One region of the Promicromonospora sp. NPDC059942 genome, then DNA from elsewhere that is predicted to be linked to it. Evidence: riboswitches for the same ligand, from Rfam matches in the RefSeq annotation. Region 1 holds a riboswitch; each other region holds the start of a gene.

Region 1 (4,239 bases):
TGGCGTGGTCCTCACGCTGGCCCGGTCCCTGGGCGAGTTCGGCGCGGTCAAGGTGGTGTCCGGCAACGTGCTGGGCCAGACCCGGACGGCGACGCTGGCGGTCGAGGAGCGGTACCTGAACTTCGACCAGGAGGCGGCCTACGCCATCGCGTTCCTCCTGGCGAGCGTCTCGGTCCTGGCCATCGTCATCGTCTTCGTGCTGCGAGCCGTCGGCTCGCGGCGATGAACCTGGAGAGCAGCAGCACATGAGCATCGAAGTGTCGGGTGTCAGCAAGCGGTACGGCGACTTCGTCGCCCTCGCGGACATCGACCTGACCATCCCCACCGGCGGGCTCACCGCGCTGCTGGGACCCAGCGGCGGCGGAAAGACCACGCTGCTGCGGATCATCGCGGGGCTGGAGGACGCGGACGGCGGATCGGTGGTGATCGAGGGCGTCGAGGCCACCGACCTGCCGGTCCAGAAGCGCAACGTGGGCTTCGTGTTCCAGCACTACGCGCCGTTCAAGCATCTGTCCGTGGCGCGGAACGTCGCGTTCGGGCTGGAGGTGCGCGGCCGCTCTCGGGCCGAGACCCAGGCCCGGGTCGCCGAGCTGCTCGACCTGGTGCACCTGTCGCAGTTCGCGCACCGGTTGCCGTCCCAGCTCTCGGGCGGCCAGCGCCAGCGGATGGCACTCGCGCGGGCGTTGGCGATCCAGCCCACGGTGCTGCTCCTGGACGAGCCGTTCGGAGCGCTGGACGCCAAGGTGCGCAAGGAGCTGCGCGACTGGCTGCGGCGGCTGCACGACGAGGTCAACGTCACCACGGTCTTCGTGACCCACGACCAGGAGGAGGCGCTCGAGGTCGCCGACGAGATCGTCGTGATCAACGAGGGGCGCATCGAGCAGATCGGCTCCCCGGAGGAGCTGTACGACAAGCCCGCCAACGACTTCGTGATGGGCTTCCTGGGCCCGGTCACCCGGCTCGGCGGCAGCCTGATCCGGCCGCACGACATCGACGTGGTGCGCACCCCGGGCACGCCTGGGACGACGGCGGGCGTGGTCACCCGGGTGCTCCGCGTCGGGTTCGAGGTGCGGCTCACCGTCCGCACGGAGCAGGACGAGGCCGTGCTGATCACCCTGACCAGGACGCACGCGCGCGGGATAGCGGTGGGCGACGACGTGTGGATCGCGCCGACCGAGGGCGCGCCGTCGTCCCCGTGAAGTCCGGGCGCCGGCGAGTCGGCGGACAGCGATCAGGCCTCGCGCACCCAGTCGCCCGACTTGCCGCCCGTCTTGCGCTCCAGCCGCACGTCCGCGAGCGAGACCGACTTGTCCAGGCCCTTCACCATGTCGATCACGGCGAGGCCGGCGACCGCGACGGCGGTGAGCGCCTCCATCTCGACGCCGGTGCGGTCGGCCGTGCGGACGGTCGCGGTGACGACGACGCCGTCGTCCGTCACCTCGAGGTCCACCGCCGCGCCGTGCACGCCGATCACGTGAGCCAGCGGCAGCAGGTCGGGCGTCTTCTTGGCCGCGGCGATGCCCGCGACGCGCGCCACCGCGAGCACGTCGCCCTTGGGCACGGCGCCCTCGCGCAACGCCTGGACGACGGCGGGGGCGCAACGGACGAGGCCCGAGGCGGTCGCCGAGCGGACGGTCGGCTGCTTGGCGGTGACGTCGACCATGCGGGCCTGGCCGCGGTCATCGAGGTGCGTGAAGCTCACGGCACCAGGGTGTCATGCCCTCACACGGCGCTGCGCCGTGCGGCGATGCTCAGGGCCGCACGGTGCGCGCCCTTGGCGGCGAGGCGCTTGGCGAAGACCGCGGTGCCGGCGGCGACGGCCGCGAACACGGTCGCCTGCAGCAGGTCCAGCTCCGGGTCGTCGGGCTTGTTGGGCGCGTCGTTTCCGGTCACGCCCTTCCAGATCATGCTGACGGCCTTCTGGGCGACCCAGCCGGCCGCGATCGTCAGGGCAAGGGTGCCGACCTTCTCGCCGAGTGTCTGTTCCGTCTCAATCTGGGCCATCTCTACACCGTAGCCCTCGACGGCCGACTAGGCTGCATGGAAACGACAGGGGAGCGCCCCGATGGCGCTGAGAGTGCGGAGAGCCGCAGACCCTTGAACCTGATCCGGTTGACACCGGCGGAGGAAGTCGGAGGCACGATGTCGCGTCTTTCCGGTGCCCACGGGGGCACCATCCCTACTGCTGCGGCCGCGCTGTCCGTGGCCCTGCTGCTCGCCGGGTGCTCCGGCGGCTCCGGATCGGGCGACGACGCGTCCGGCACCGGCGACCCGGGGACCGTCACCCTGGTGACCCACGACTCCTGGGCGCTCGACGAGAAGCTGATCGACCAGTTCGAGCAGGAGTCCGGCACGACGGTCGAGGTCAGCGCCGCGGGCGACGCGGGCACGCTGGTGAACCAGCTCGTGCTGACCAAGGACGCCCCGCTCGGCGACGCCGTGTTCGGCATCGACAACACGTTCGCCTCCCGCGCGCTGGAGGCCGGCGTGGTCGAGGAGTACACGCCCGCGGACCTCCCGGAGGGTGCCGAGCAGCTCGGCGGGGCGCTCACGCCCGTCGACCAGGGCGACGTCTGCGTGAACGCCGACGAGGCCTGGTTCGAGGAGTCCGGCCTGGAGGTGCCGACGACGCTGGAGGACCTCGCCGACCCGCAGTACAAGGACCTGCTCGTGGTGACCAACCCGGCGACGTCGTCCCCGGGGCTCGCGTTCCTGCTGGCGACGATCGGGGCGTTCGGCGAGGACGGGTTCGAGGACTACTGGGCCTCGCTCGTGGACAACGGCGTCAAGGTCGCCGACTCGTGGGAGGACGCGTACTACGTCGACTTCTCCGGGGCGGGCGAGGGCGGCGAGCGGCCGCTCGCGCTCTCCTACGCGACGTCGCCCGCGTTCACGGTGAGCGAGGACGGCTCGGAGTCGACGACGAGTGCGCTGCTGGAGACCTGCTTCCGGCAGGTCGAGTACGCGGGCGTGCTCGCCGGGTCCGACAACCCCGAGGGCGCCCGGGAGCTGGTCGACTTCCTGCTCACGCACGACGTCCAGGCCGCCCTGCCCGAGTCGATGTACATGTACCCGGCCGACGCGGCCGTGGAGCTGCCCGCCGACTGGCGGAAGTTCGCGCCCCAGGCCGACGCCCCGTTCGAGGTGGACCCGGCCGACGTGAGCGAGCACCGCGACGAGTGGATCGAACGGTGGACCGAGACCGTCGTGGGCTGAGCCGGAGGCGCAACGCAGGGTGGGGGCCGAGGAACGAGGCACCCGCCCGGAGTGGAGCCGCAGGTTCAGCCCACAAAAGGCGGAGCTTGATGAGGCACGGGCTCCGGCCCGCGCCCCTGCTCTGGGGGGTGGCGGTCGCCGTCCCCCTCGGCTTCCTCGCGGTGTTCTTCGCGTGGCCGGTGGCGGCGCTCGTGGTCCGCGGGTTCGTGCCCGACGGCGTGCTCGACCTCACCGGTTTCGTCGAGGTGCTGACCCGCCCGCGCACGTGGCGGCTCGTGGGGCTCACCCTCACCCAGGCGGTGCTCGGCACGGCGTTCTCCGTGCTGCTCGGCCTGCCGCTCGCGTACCTCCTGTACCGGCGGTCGTTCCCCGGGCGCAGCCTCGCGCGCGGGCTGGTGACCGTGCCGTTCGTGCTGCCCGCCGTGGTGGTCGGCGTCGCGTTCCGCGCGCTGTTCGCACCGAGCGGCGCGCTCGGGTTCCTCGGGCTGGAGGAGTCGCTCGCCGGGATCGTCGTCGCGCTCGTCTTCTTCAACGTGTCCGTGGTGGTGCGCACCGTGGGCGGGCTCTGGGAGCGGCTCGACCCCCGGGCCGAGGAGGCCGCGGCATCGCTGGGTGCCGGTCCGGCCCGCGTGTTCCGGACCGTCACGCTGCCGTCGCTCGCGCCCGCGATCACGTCGGCGGCCTCCGTCGTCTTCCTGTTCTGCGCCACCGCCTTCGGGGTGGTGCTCGTGCTCGGCGGCGTGCGGTACGGCACCATCGAGACCGAGATCTGGACCCGTACCACGCAGTTCCTGGACCTGCGGTCGGCCTCCGTGCTGTCGGTCCTGCAGCTCGTCGTCATCAGCGCCGCCCTGGCCGTGTCCGCGCGCGCCCGCCGGCGGCGCGAGGCCGCGCTGCACCTCGTGTCCGCGCGGCGTTCGGCACGCCCGCTGTCCTGGCGCACGCCCGCCGACGTGGGGGCGGCGCTCGCGGGCACCGCGATCGTCGCGGTACTCATCGCCCTGCCGCTCGCCGGTCTGGTCG
Region 2 (4,239 bases), on a different contig from region 1:
CGCAGCAGGTCGCGCAGCAGGTCGTGCATGCGCAGCCGGGTCAGCGCGTCGAGGGCGCCGAAGGGCTCGTCGGCGAGCAGGAGCTCCGGGCTGCGGGCCAGCGACCTGGCCAGCGACACGCGCTGCTGCTCGCCGCCGGACAGCTCGTTCGGCCAGGCCCGCTCGCGCCCGGCGAGCCCCACCTCGGCCAGCGCGGCGCGGCCGGCCGCGCGGGCCTCGGCCGGCGGGGCCTCGTAGCCCAGCACGACGTTGTCGAGCACGCGTGCCCAGGGCAGCAGCCGGGAGTCCTGGAAGACGACGGAGACGTTCCGGGGTACCTGCACCTCGCCCGATCCGCGCACGTCGTGGTCGAGCCCGGCGAGCGCCCGCAGCAGCGTGCTCTTGCCGGACCCGGACCGGCCGAGGATCGCGACGAACTCGCCCTCGATGATCTCCAGGTCGAGCCCGCTGAGCACGCCGGCGGGCGTCCCGTAGGTCCGCACCAGGTCGCGCACGACGACGGCGGGGCGTCCGGGGCCGCCCGTCCCGGCGGGCCGCCCGGTGGTCGTGGTCAGTCCTCCAGCGTGCGTCGCCATGTCAGCGCCTTCCTCTGCAGCAGGCGGACGGACCAGTCCGCGGTGTAGCCCAGGACGCCGTAGACCACGAGGCCCACGACGATGACCTCGGTCTGCCCGTAGGTGCGCGCGAGCTCCATCATGTAGCCGATGCCGGCGGTGCCGTTGACCTGCTCGACGACGACGAGCGCGAGCAGCGAGCCCGTCACCGCGAAGCGCAGGCCGAGCAGGAACCCGGGCAGCGCGCCGGGCAGCACCACGCGCGTGACGAACTGCCGGCGGCTCAGGCGGAGGGTCTCGGCGAGCTCGACGTACCGCTTGTCGATCGACCGCAGCCCGTTGTGGGTGTGGATGTAGACGGGGATGAACACGCCGAGGGCGATCGTGATCACCTTCATCTCCTCGCCGATCCCGAACCACAGGATGAGCAGCGGCAGCAGGGCGAGGTTCGGGACGGCGCGCTTGACCTGGATCGGCCCGTCGAGCAGGGCCTCACCGACGCGGCTCAGTCCCGAGAGCAGGGCGAGGACGACCCCCACCAGCACTCCCCAGAGCAGGCCCTGGGCGGCCCGCGCCAGCGAGACGCCCAGGTTCTCCAGCAGGTTGCCGTCGACCGCGAGGTCGACGGCGGTGGTCACCACGGTCCACGGGGCCGAGAGCACCCGCGGGTCGATGAGCCCGGTGGCCGAGCCTGCGGCCCAGACCGCCAGGAGCAGCGCGATGCCGGAGCCGGCGGCCAGCGGCACCGGCTTGCGCAGGCCGAGGCGGCGGATCCCCGGGCGGACGTCGGCCCCCGGCGCGGTCGCCGGCCGCCCGGCGGCGGCGGCCGGCCGGGCCTGGACGACGGCGGTCACGACGTGCTCCACGCCTGCTCGGCGGCCTCGCCGGCGACGGGACCGAACCGCTCGTCGAAGAGGTCGGCGGCGCGCAGCTCCGGCCGGTCGAGCTCACCGGCGAGCAGGTCGATCGTGTCCTGGGTGCGCTCGATCCCGTCGGTGAGGTCCGCCGGGACCTCGGGCCGGGCCGCGGTGTCGATGAGGTACTGCGCGTCGTCCTCGGTCAGCCCCTGGTCCTCGACGTAGTACTTCTCCTTCCAGATCTCGGGGTGCTCGTAGATCCAGACCCGTGCCTGGGCCCAGGCGGTGACGTACTGGCGCAGCGCGGCCGCCTTGGCGGGGTCGCGCACCACGTCGGTCGGGCCGTAGAGGTGGCTCGGGTCGTCCCGCAGGCCGTGGCGCAGGGACGTCGCGCCGTCGGTCGCGTACTTGTCGAGGTAGCGCAGCAGCGCGGTGCCGCCGACCGGGGCGACGTCGACCTCACCGGCGGCCAGCGCCGTGGGATACACGTCGCCCGTGGACGGCAGCTCGACCAGCTCGACGTCGTCCTGACCGAGCCCCGCCTCCCGCAGGGACTTCAGGACGAGCGCGCCCTGGGCCTGCCCGGGGCTGAACGCGATCCGCTTGCCGCGCAGGTCGGACAGGTCCGCCAGCTCGACGCCGGGAGCGCCGGCGAGCTCGTAGACGGGGTGCTCCGCCCAGTCCTCCCGGTACTGCGAGGCGTAGATCTGCACGTCGAGCCCGGTCCAGGCCGCGTGGATCGGCGGGATCTCGGCGACCGCGCCGATGTCCAGCACCCCCGCGTTGAACGCCTCGATGGTCTGCGGGCCGCCGGAGATGTTGGCCCACTCGATCTCGAAGTCGAAGTCCGAGTCGATCGCGTCGCCGGCGAGCTCGAAGGCCTTCTGCGTCGTGGGGTCGCCGATTGCGAGCGTGGTGCCCGCGGGCACCTCGGTGGGCAGCGCGGCGTCGGGGGAGAGGTTGCCAGCGCCGTCGTCGTCGGCCTGCGCGCCGACGGCGCAGCCGGAGGCGAGGAGCAAGAGGGCGACGGCAGCGGCGGCGGTGCGGTGGTTCGTCGGGCGGCGCGAGGCCGCTCTGGCGGGTGTGCGGAGGGGCATGAGGGCGTCCGATCGTCGGGGCCGGGTGTCTCCTGACGACCGCGAGGTATAGGTGCGCGTCCCGGGCTTGACCAGAGCCTGGGCGATTGCTCTCACTATGCGGACACTTGGGGGCGCCCGGGCGGAATGTCCAGGTGGTGCGATGCGTGCTGTTACGGTGGGCGCAGTGCACGGGAGTCCGGTATGCCGGGCTGAGAGGGAGTACTCGAACTCCGACCGTTGAACCTGACCCGGATCATGCCGGCGCAGGAAGCGACTCAGGACGTGGGGCCGTAGGGTCCCCGTCCTCCTGTGCCGACGGAGATCCGACGGACAGGGAGCACCCCGATGGCAGACCACGCCACCACGACCGACGACACCGCCGAGCTGCGCGGTGACCCGATGCGCTTCGGCGTCGGCGCGCGGATCACCGCGGCGGTGATGTCGGACGACTACGTCGACGTGATCCTGGGCGCGCTGCGGCAGGCCGACACCACGGGGCTGGTCGTCGAGACCGGCGACGTGAGCACCTACGTGGGCGGCGCCGAGGCCGACCTGCTGCGGTACGTGACCGACCTGACGGCCGGGATCGCGGCGTCGGGCAGGCACGCGGCGATCACCGTGCACCTGTCCCGGGGCTGCCCGGGCGAGGTGGCCTGCGAGCTGCCCGGCGGGGCCGGCCCGCGCGTCACCGAGGTGCCGCAGGGCCGCGACACCGGCCGCTTCGTCACGGCGGAGTGGGCGCTGTACCCGCTGGCCGACGACGTCCGCGCGGACGTCACGCCGGACCACATGCGCGACATCTACGCCGCGATCGACCTGGCCAAGGAGAACGGGACGTTCCGCGGCTCGCAGCACTTCGTCACCCGCCTGGAGGGCGACGCCGGACGGGTGCTCGCCAGCGCCTTCGCCGGCTGGGTCCTGGCCGGCCGCACGGTGCAGCACGTCACCAGCCACCTCACCCTCTCGGTGAACAGCCCGAGCCACGCGGGCGGCGCCCGATGAGCGGGACGTCGGAGCGCCGCCGCGCGCGGCTGCCGCTGCGCGACATCGTGCTCATGGTGATGCTGGGCGTGGTGTTCGGGTTCCTGTACTGGGCGCTCGTGCAGGCGTGGAACGGGCTCGCGGTGGCGATGGGACCGGCCGGCGACCTGGCGCAGCACGTGCTGCTGGGCGGCTGGCTCCTGGTGGCGCCGATCGCCGTCGCGATCATCCGCAAGCCGTTCGTGGGGATCATCGCCGAGGTGATCGCGTCCGTCGTCGAGGTCGTGTTCCTGGGCTCCCCGGTCGGGCCGCTCCTGCTGGTGGCCGCCGCGATCCAGGGCGCCGGCAGCGAGCTCCCGTTCGCGCTGACCCGCTACCGCCGGTTCGGGTGGGGCGTGTATGCACTCTCGGGCCTGCTCGGCGCGGGGCTGGTGTTCGTGTGGTCCGCGTTCCGGTTCGGCTGGTACGGGCAGGACATCCTGGCGCTGCGCCTCGGCATGCAGCTCGTCTCCGGTCTCGTGCTGGGCGGCCTGCTCGCCAAGGTGATCGTCGACCGCCTGCACGGCACCGGGGTGCTCGACGAGTTCGCGATCGGCCGGGCGGACGCCGCCCTGCGCGGGCCCGTGGCGCGCCGTGAGCGCTGACGTCACCGCCGCCGTCGTCGGGGCCGCCGTCGTCGGGGCGACCGTCGTCGAGGCCGCCGGCCTGGAGGCGGTCTACGGCACCGGCGACGGTGTGGGCCCCGTCGACCTGCGGATCGAGGCCGGG
Region 3 (4,239 bases), on a different contig from region 1:
GAGACGACGGCGCTGCCGGCCGCACCGGCGTCGTGCAGCGCGTCGACGTCGTCCGCCCGCAGCCCGCCGATCGCTACGCACGGCAGCGACGCGGCGGCCGTGACGACGCCGAGCCGGGCGAAGCCGATCGCCGGCCGCGCGTCGGACTTGGTCAGGGTGGGCCGCACCGGGCCCACGCCGAGCAGGTCGACGGTGCCGGCCGGCAGCTCGCCCGCGGCCCGCGCCTCCTCGGGCGTGCTGACGCTCAGCCCGAGGTGCCGGTCCGGGCCCAGCAGCCGGCGCGCGGAGACGGGGTCGAGGTCGCGCTGGCCCACGTGGGCGCCGTCGGCGTCGATCGCGAGCGCCACGTCCACCCGGTCGTCGACCACGAGCGGTACCCCGAGCGGCCGCAGCAGGGCGACCAGCGTGCGGCCGAGGTCCACCAGCTCGCGGGTGGTCGCGCCCGGGTCGCGGAGCTGGACGGCGGTCACGCCGCCGTCGACCGCCGCGCCCACGGTGGCGACGACCCCGGCGGGGCCGCCGCACTGCTGGGTGTCGGTGACGAGGTAGACGGACGGGTCGAGGCGGACGCGGGCGCTCACGCCTCGGCCCGCGCCGGCTCGTGCCCGGTGGCGGGCTCGTTCACCAGCCCGGCGCCGAACCCGACGGCCTCGGGGTCGACGTCGAACACGCGGTCGACCAGCTCGACGGCGAAGCTGCCGGGTGTGGTCGATGTGGTGCGGTCGGCGGCGACGCAGAGCCAGGCGGTCGCGGCGGTCGCGGCGAGCAGGCGGTCCTCGGTGACGGCGGAGCACGCGGCGACCAGCGCGCCGAGCGAGCAGCCGACGCCGGTCACGCGCGTCATCAGGGACGTGCCCGCCTGGACGCGCACGACGCGCTCGCCGTCGGTGATCAGGTCGGACGCGCCGCTGACGGCGATCACGGCGCCGGAGGACCGGGCCAGGCGCAGGGCGACGTCCCGCACGCCGTCGGGCGTGTCGAGGGAGTCGACGCCCCGGCCGCCGGCGCCGCCGGCGAGCGCCTGGATCTCGGACGCGTTGCCGCGGACGACGGCGGGGCCGCGCCCGAAGAGCTCGGCAGCGAGGCGGGTGCGCAGCGGCAGCGCGCCGATGGCCACGGGGTCGAGCACCCAGGGCACGCCCGCGGCGGTGGCGCCGTCGACGGCGGCGCGCATGCCGTCGGCCTGGCCGCCCTCGACGGTGCCGAGGTTGATGAGCAGGCCCCCGGCGACGCCGGCGAGCACGGGCGCCTCCTCGGGGTCGGCGACCATGGCCGGTGCCGCGCCGGCGGCGAGCAGCACGTTGGCGGTGAAGTTGGTGACCACGACGTTGGTCACGCAGTGCACCAGGGGTGCGGTGTCGCGCACCGCGGTGACGACCGACGCGACGGCGTCGGGCAGGACGGAGCCCATGAGGCGTTCCCTTCGCTAGCACTACCTAGATCAGGTTCCACGGGTGCATCTCAGCCGGGCTGATGCCCGGCGCCCCGCGCCAAGTGGGCCCACCCTAGCCGCGGACGACGTCCGCCCGAAACCGTCGCGGCGGGCGGGGTGCTAGCTCGGGCCGGTCGCGTTCCACTCGCTCGCGAGCACGCCCATGACGACGTCGTCGTGGTAGCGGCCGGCGTGGAAGACGGCTTCCCGGCGTCGTCCCTCCACCACGAACCCGCACCGTTCGTAGGCGCGTCGCGCGTCGGTGTTGAAGCCCCAGACGCTCAGCTCGACGCGATGCAGGTTCATCTCCTGGAAGGCATACCGGAGCAGCACGCGGACGGCGTCCGACCCGTACCCGTGCCCGGTGTGCTCGGGTCCGAGGATGATGCCGAGGGTGCCCGTGCGCTGCGGAAGGGTCGCCCCGTGAAGGGTGACGTGCCCGACGAGGCGGCGGTCCTCAAGGGTCTCGACGCTGAGGCCGACCGCGCCCGGGTCGGTGTTGGCGCTCCACGCGCGGAACAGGTCGGCGGCCGTCCCGGCGGGCCGCGGGCGCACGGTGGGCTGCTGCAGCGGCTGCCACTCGGTCTCCCGCCACCACCGGTCCAGGTGCGGCAGGTCGTCCTCGGCGAGGGGGCGCAGCCGGACGGCGCGGCCGAGCAGCAGGCCGCGACCGTAGTCCCGGGCACCTTCGCTGCTGGTGAGGCCGCCCTCCGTCACGCGCGGTCGCCCCCCTGGCCTGCGGAGTCCTGGCCCGCGCCGTACCGCAGCCCGTCGACGAGCAGGTCGAGCATGCGCCGGCCGTGGTCCGGCTCCTCGTCCTCCATGGGCAGCGACAGCTTGGACACGGCGTACAGGAGGTCCTGGGGGCTGACGACGGCGCGGACGGCGCCGGCCGCGACGGCGGCGTCGAGCAGCGAGCCGAGGGCGGGGCCGAGCCGCCCGATGAAGTAGGCGGGCAGCGCGTCGAACGCCGGGTCGCCCGAGTGCAGCGCCGAGGCGAGCCCGCGCTTGGTCACCAGGAACTGGGTGTAGCGGTGGAGCCACTTCTCGAGCGCGACGACGGGCGGGTGCTCGGCGGCGAGTTTCGGCGCGGCGTCGGCGGTGGCGTCGACCTCGGCCTGGAACACGGCCTTGACCAGGTCGGACCGCTTGGGGAAGTGGCGGTAGAGCGTGCCGACGCCGACGCCGGCCAGGTCGGCGATCTCCTTGGCGGGCGCGTCGACGCCCGACGTGCCGAAGACCTGCTTGGCGGCGTCGAGCAGCGCGTCGATGTTGCGCTGCGCGTCGCGGCGCAGGGGCCGCTGCTCTGTGTGCTGGGTCACTTTTCTCCATGGTCTCTTGCTAACCGGAACGGCTTTCCATATGGTTCTGGAAGAGCGTTCCGCTTAGCTCCAGAGTACGGCACCGCGGCGACGCCCACCAGACCTCTCGACCCCAGGAGGGCCCCATGCAGTACCGCAGCCTCGGCCGGACCGGCATCAAGGTCAGCCCCTACGCGCTCGGCGCGATGATGTTCGGCGCGATCGGCAACCCGGACCACGACGAGTCGGTCAAGATCATCCACAAGGCCCTCGACGCCGGCATCAACTTCATCGACACGGCCGACGCCTACTCCCGAGGCGAGTCCGAGGAGATCGTGGGCAAGGCACTCAAGGGCCGCCGCGACGACGTCGTGCTGGCCACCAAGGTGCACCTGCCCATGAGCGACGACCCCAACCACCGCGGCAACTCGCGGCGCTGGATCATCGCCGAGGTGGAGAACTCGCTGCGCCGCCTGGGCACCGACCACATCGACCTGTACCAGATCCACCGGCCCGACCCGGACACCGACGTCGAGGACACGCTCGCCGCGCTGACCTATCTGATCAACTCCGGCAAGGTGCGGGCCATCGGCTCGTCCACCATGCCCGCCGCCGACATCGTCCAGGCGCAGTGGGTGGCCGAGCGGCGGGGCCTGGAGCGGTTCCGCACCGAGCAGCCGCCGTACTCGATCCTGAACCGCGGCATCGAGCGCGACGTCCTGCCGGTCGCCCAGCAGTACGGCATGGGCACCCTCGTGTGGAGCCCGCTCGCCGGGGGGATGCTCACCGGCAAGTACCGCAAGGGCCGCGCCAGCGACGCCCACCGGGCCCAGTTCGGGTTCGCGCACCTGCAGGACGAGCGGCGCCTCGACGTCGTCGAGCAGCTCATCCCCGTCGCGCAGGACGCCGGGATCCCGCTGAACCACCTCGCGATGGCGTTCGCGATCGCGCACCCGGGCGTCACCTCCGCGATCATCGGCCCGCGCACCATGGAGCACCTCGACAGCGCGCTCGCGGGCGCCGAGGTCAGCCTGAGCGACGAGATCCTCGACCGGATCGACGCCATCGTGCCGCCCGGCACCGACATCGGCCGCCTCGACATGGCCTACGACCCGCCGGCCATCCAGCAGCCGGCCCTGCGCCGTCGTCCGGCCGAGCAGCGCGCGGCGGCGGCCTGACGCGGCCTCTTGCCCGACCCCGCCCCACCCGTGTGAAGGGAACCGTCATGTCACATCGCCAGCACCCCCTCGGTACCGGCTTCACGGCCGCCTCCACGGTCGACGACGTCCTGGCGGGCGTCGACCTGACCGGCAGGAACATCATCGTCACGGGCGGGCACTCCGGCCTCGGCCTGGTCGCCACCCGGGCACTGGCCCGGGCCGGTGCCTCGGTCGTGGTCGCCTCGCGCGACCCGGAGCGCGCCTCTGCCGCGGTCGCGGGGATCGAACGCGTCGAGGTCGGCCGGCTGGACCTGATGGACCCGGCTTCGATCGACGGCTTCGTCGA

What was found. A riboswitch is a leader RNA that binds a small molecule or an ion and turns the genes downstream of it on or off. The one in region 1 is predicted to bind thiamine pyrophosphate.
Region 2: it holds a riboswitch for thiamine pyrophosphate, as region 1 does, so the genes downstream of both, ACFV9Q_RS03415 (YkoF family thiamine/hydroxymethylpyrimidine-binding protein) here and ACFV9Q_RS21535 (thiamine ABC transporter substrate binding subunit) in region 1, are expected to answer to the same signal.
Region 3: it holds a riboswitch for thiamine pyrophosphate, as region 1 does, so the genes downstream of both, thiM (hydroxyethylthiazole kinase) here and ACFV9Q_RS21535 (thiamine ABC transporter substrate binding subunit) in region 1, are expected to answer to the same signal.

The regions. Positions count from the first base shown of each region.
Region 1 covers NZ_JBHWLR010000015.1:6,742-10,980, forward strand. The annotation lists gene ACFV9Q_RS21515 (sulfate ABC transporter permease) at 1-226, shown strand, start outside; gene ACFV9Q_RS21520 (sulfate/molybdate ABC transporter ATP-binding protein) at 246-1,199, shown strand; gene moaC (cyclic pyranopterin monophosphate synthase MoaC) at 1,232-1,702, opposite strand; gene ACFV9Q_RS21530 (DUF4235 domain-containing protein) at 1,723-2,004, opposite strand; TPP riboswitch at 2,042-2,147, shown strand; gene ACFV9Q_RS21535 (thiamine ABC transporter substrate binding subunit) at 2,143-3,216, shown strand; gene ACFV9Q_RS21540 (ABC transporter permease) at 3,306-4,239, shown strand, end outside.
Region 2 covers NZ_JBHWLR010000002.1:195,837-200,075, forward strand. The annotation lists gene ACFV9Q_RS03400 (ABC transporter ATP-binding protein) at 1-575, opposite strand, end outside; gene ACFV9Q_RS03405 (ABC transporter permease) at 551-1,408, opposite strand; gene ACFV9Q_RS03410 (ABC transporter substrate-binding protein) at 1,405-2,508, opposite strand; TPP riboswitch at 2,669-2,777, shown strand; gene ACFV9Q_RS03415 (YkoF family thiamine/hydroxymethylpyrimidine-binding protein) at 2,836-3,492, shown strand; gene ACFV9Q_RS03420 (ECF transporter S component) at 3,489-4,115, shown strand; gene ACFV9Q_RS03425 (ATP-binding cassette domain-containing protein) at 4,105-4,239, shown strand, end outside.
Region 3 covers NZ_JBHWLR010000009.1:158,417-162,655, reverse strand. The annotation lists gene thiE (thiamine phosphate synthase) at 1-581, opposite strand, end outside; gene thiM (hydroxyethylthiazole kinase) at 578-1,411, opposite strand; TPP riboswitch at 1,401-1,498, opposite strand; gene ACFV9Q_RS16435 (GNAT family N-acetyltransferase) at 1,553-2,149, opposite strand; gene ACFV9Q_RS16430 (TetR/AcrR family transcriptional regulator) at 2,146-2,754, opposite strand; gene ACFV9Q_RS16425 (aldo/keto reductase) at 2,880-3,911, shown strand; gene ACFV9Q_RS16420 (SDR family NAD(P)-dependent oxidoreductase) at 3,959-4,239, shown strand, end outside.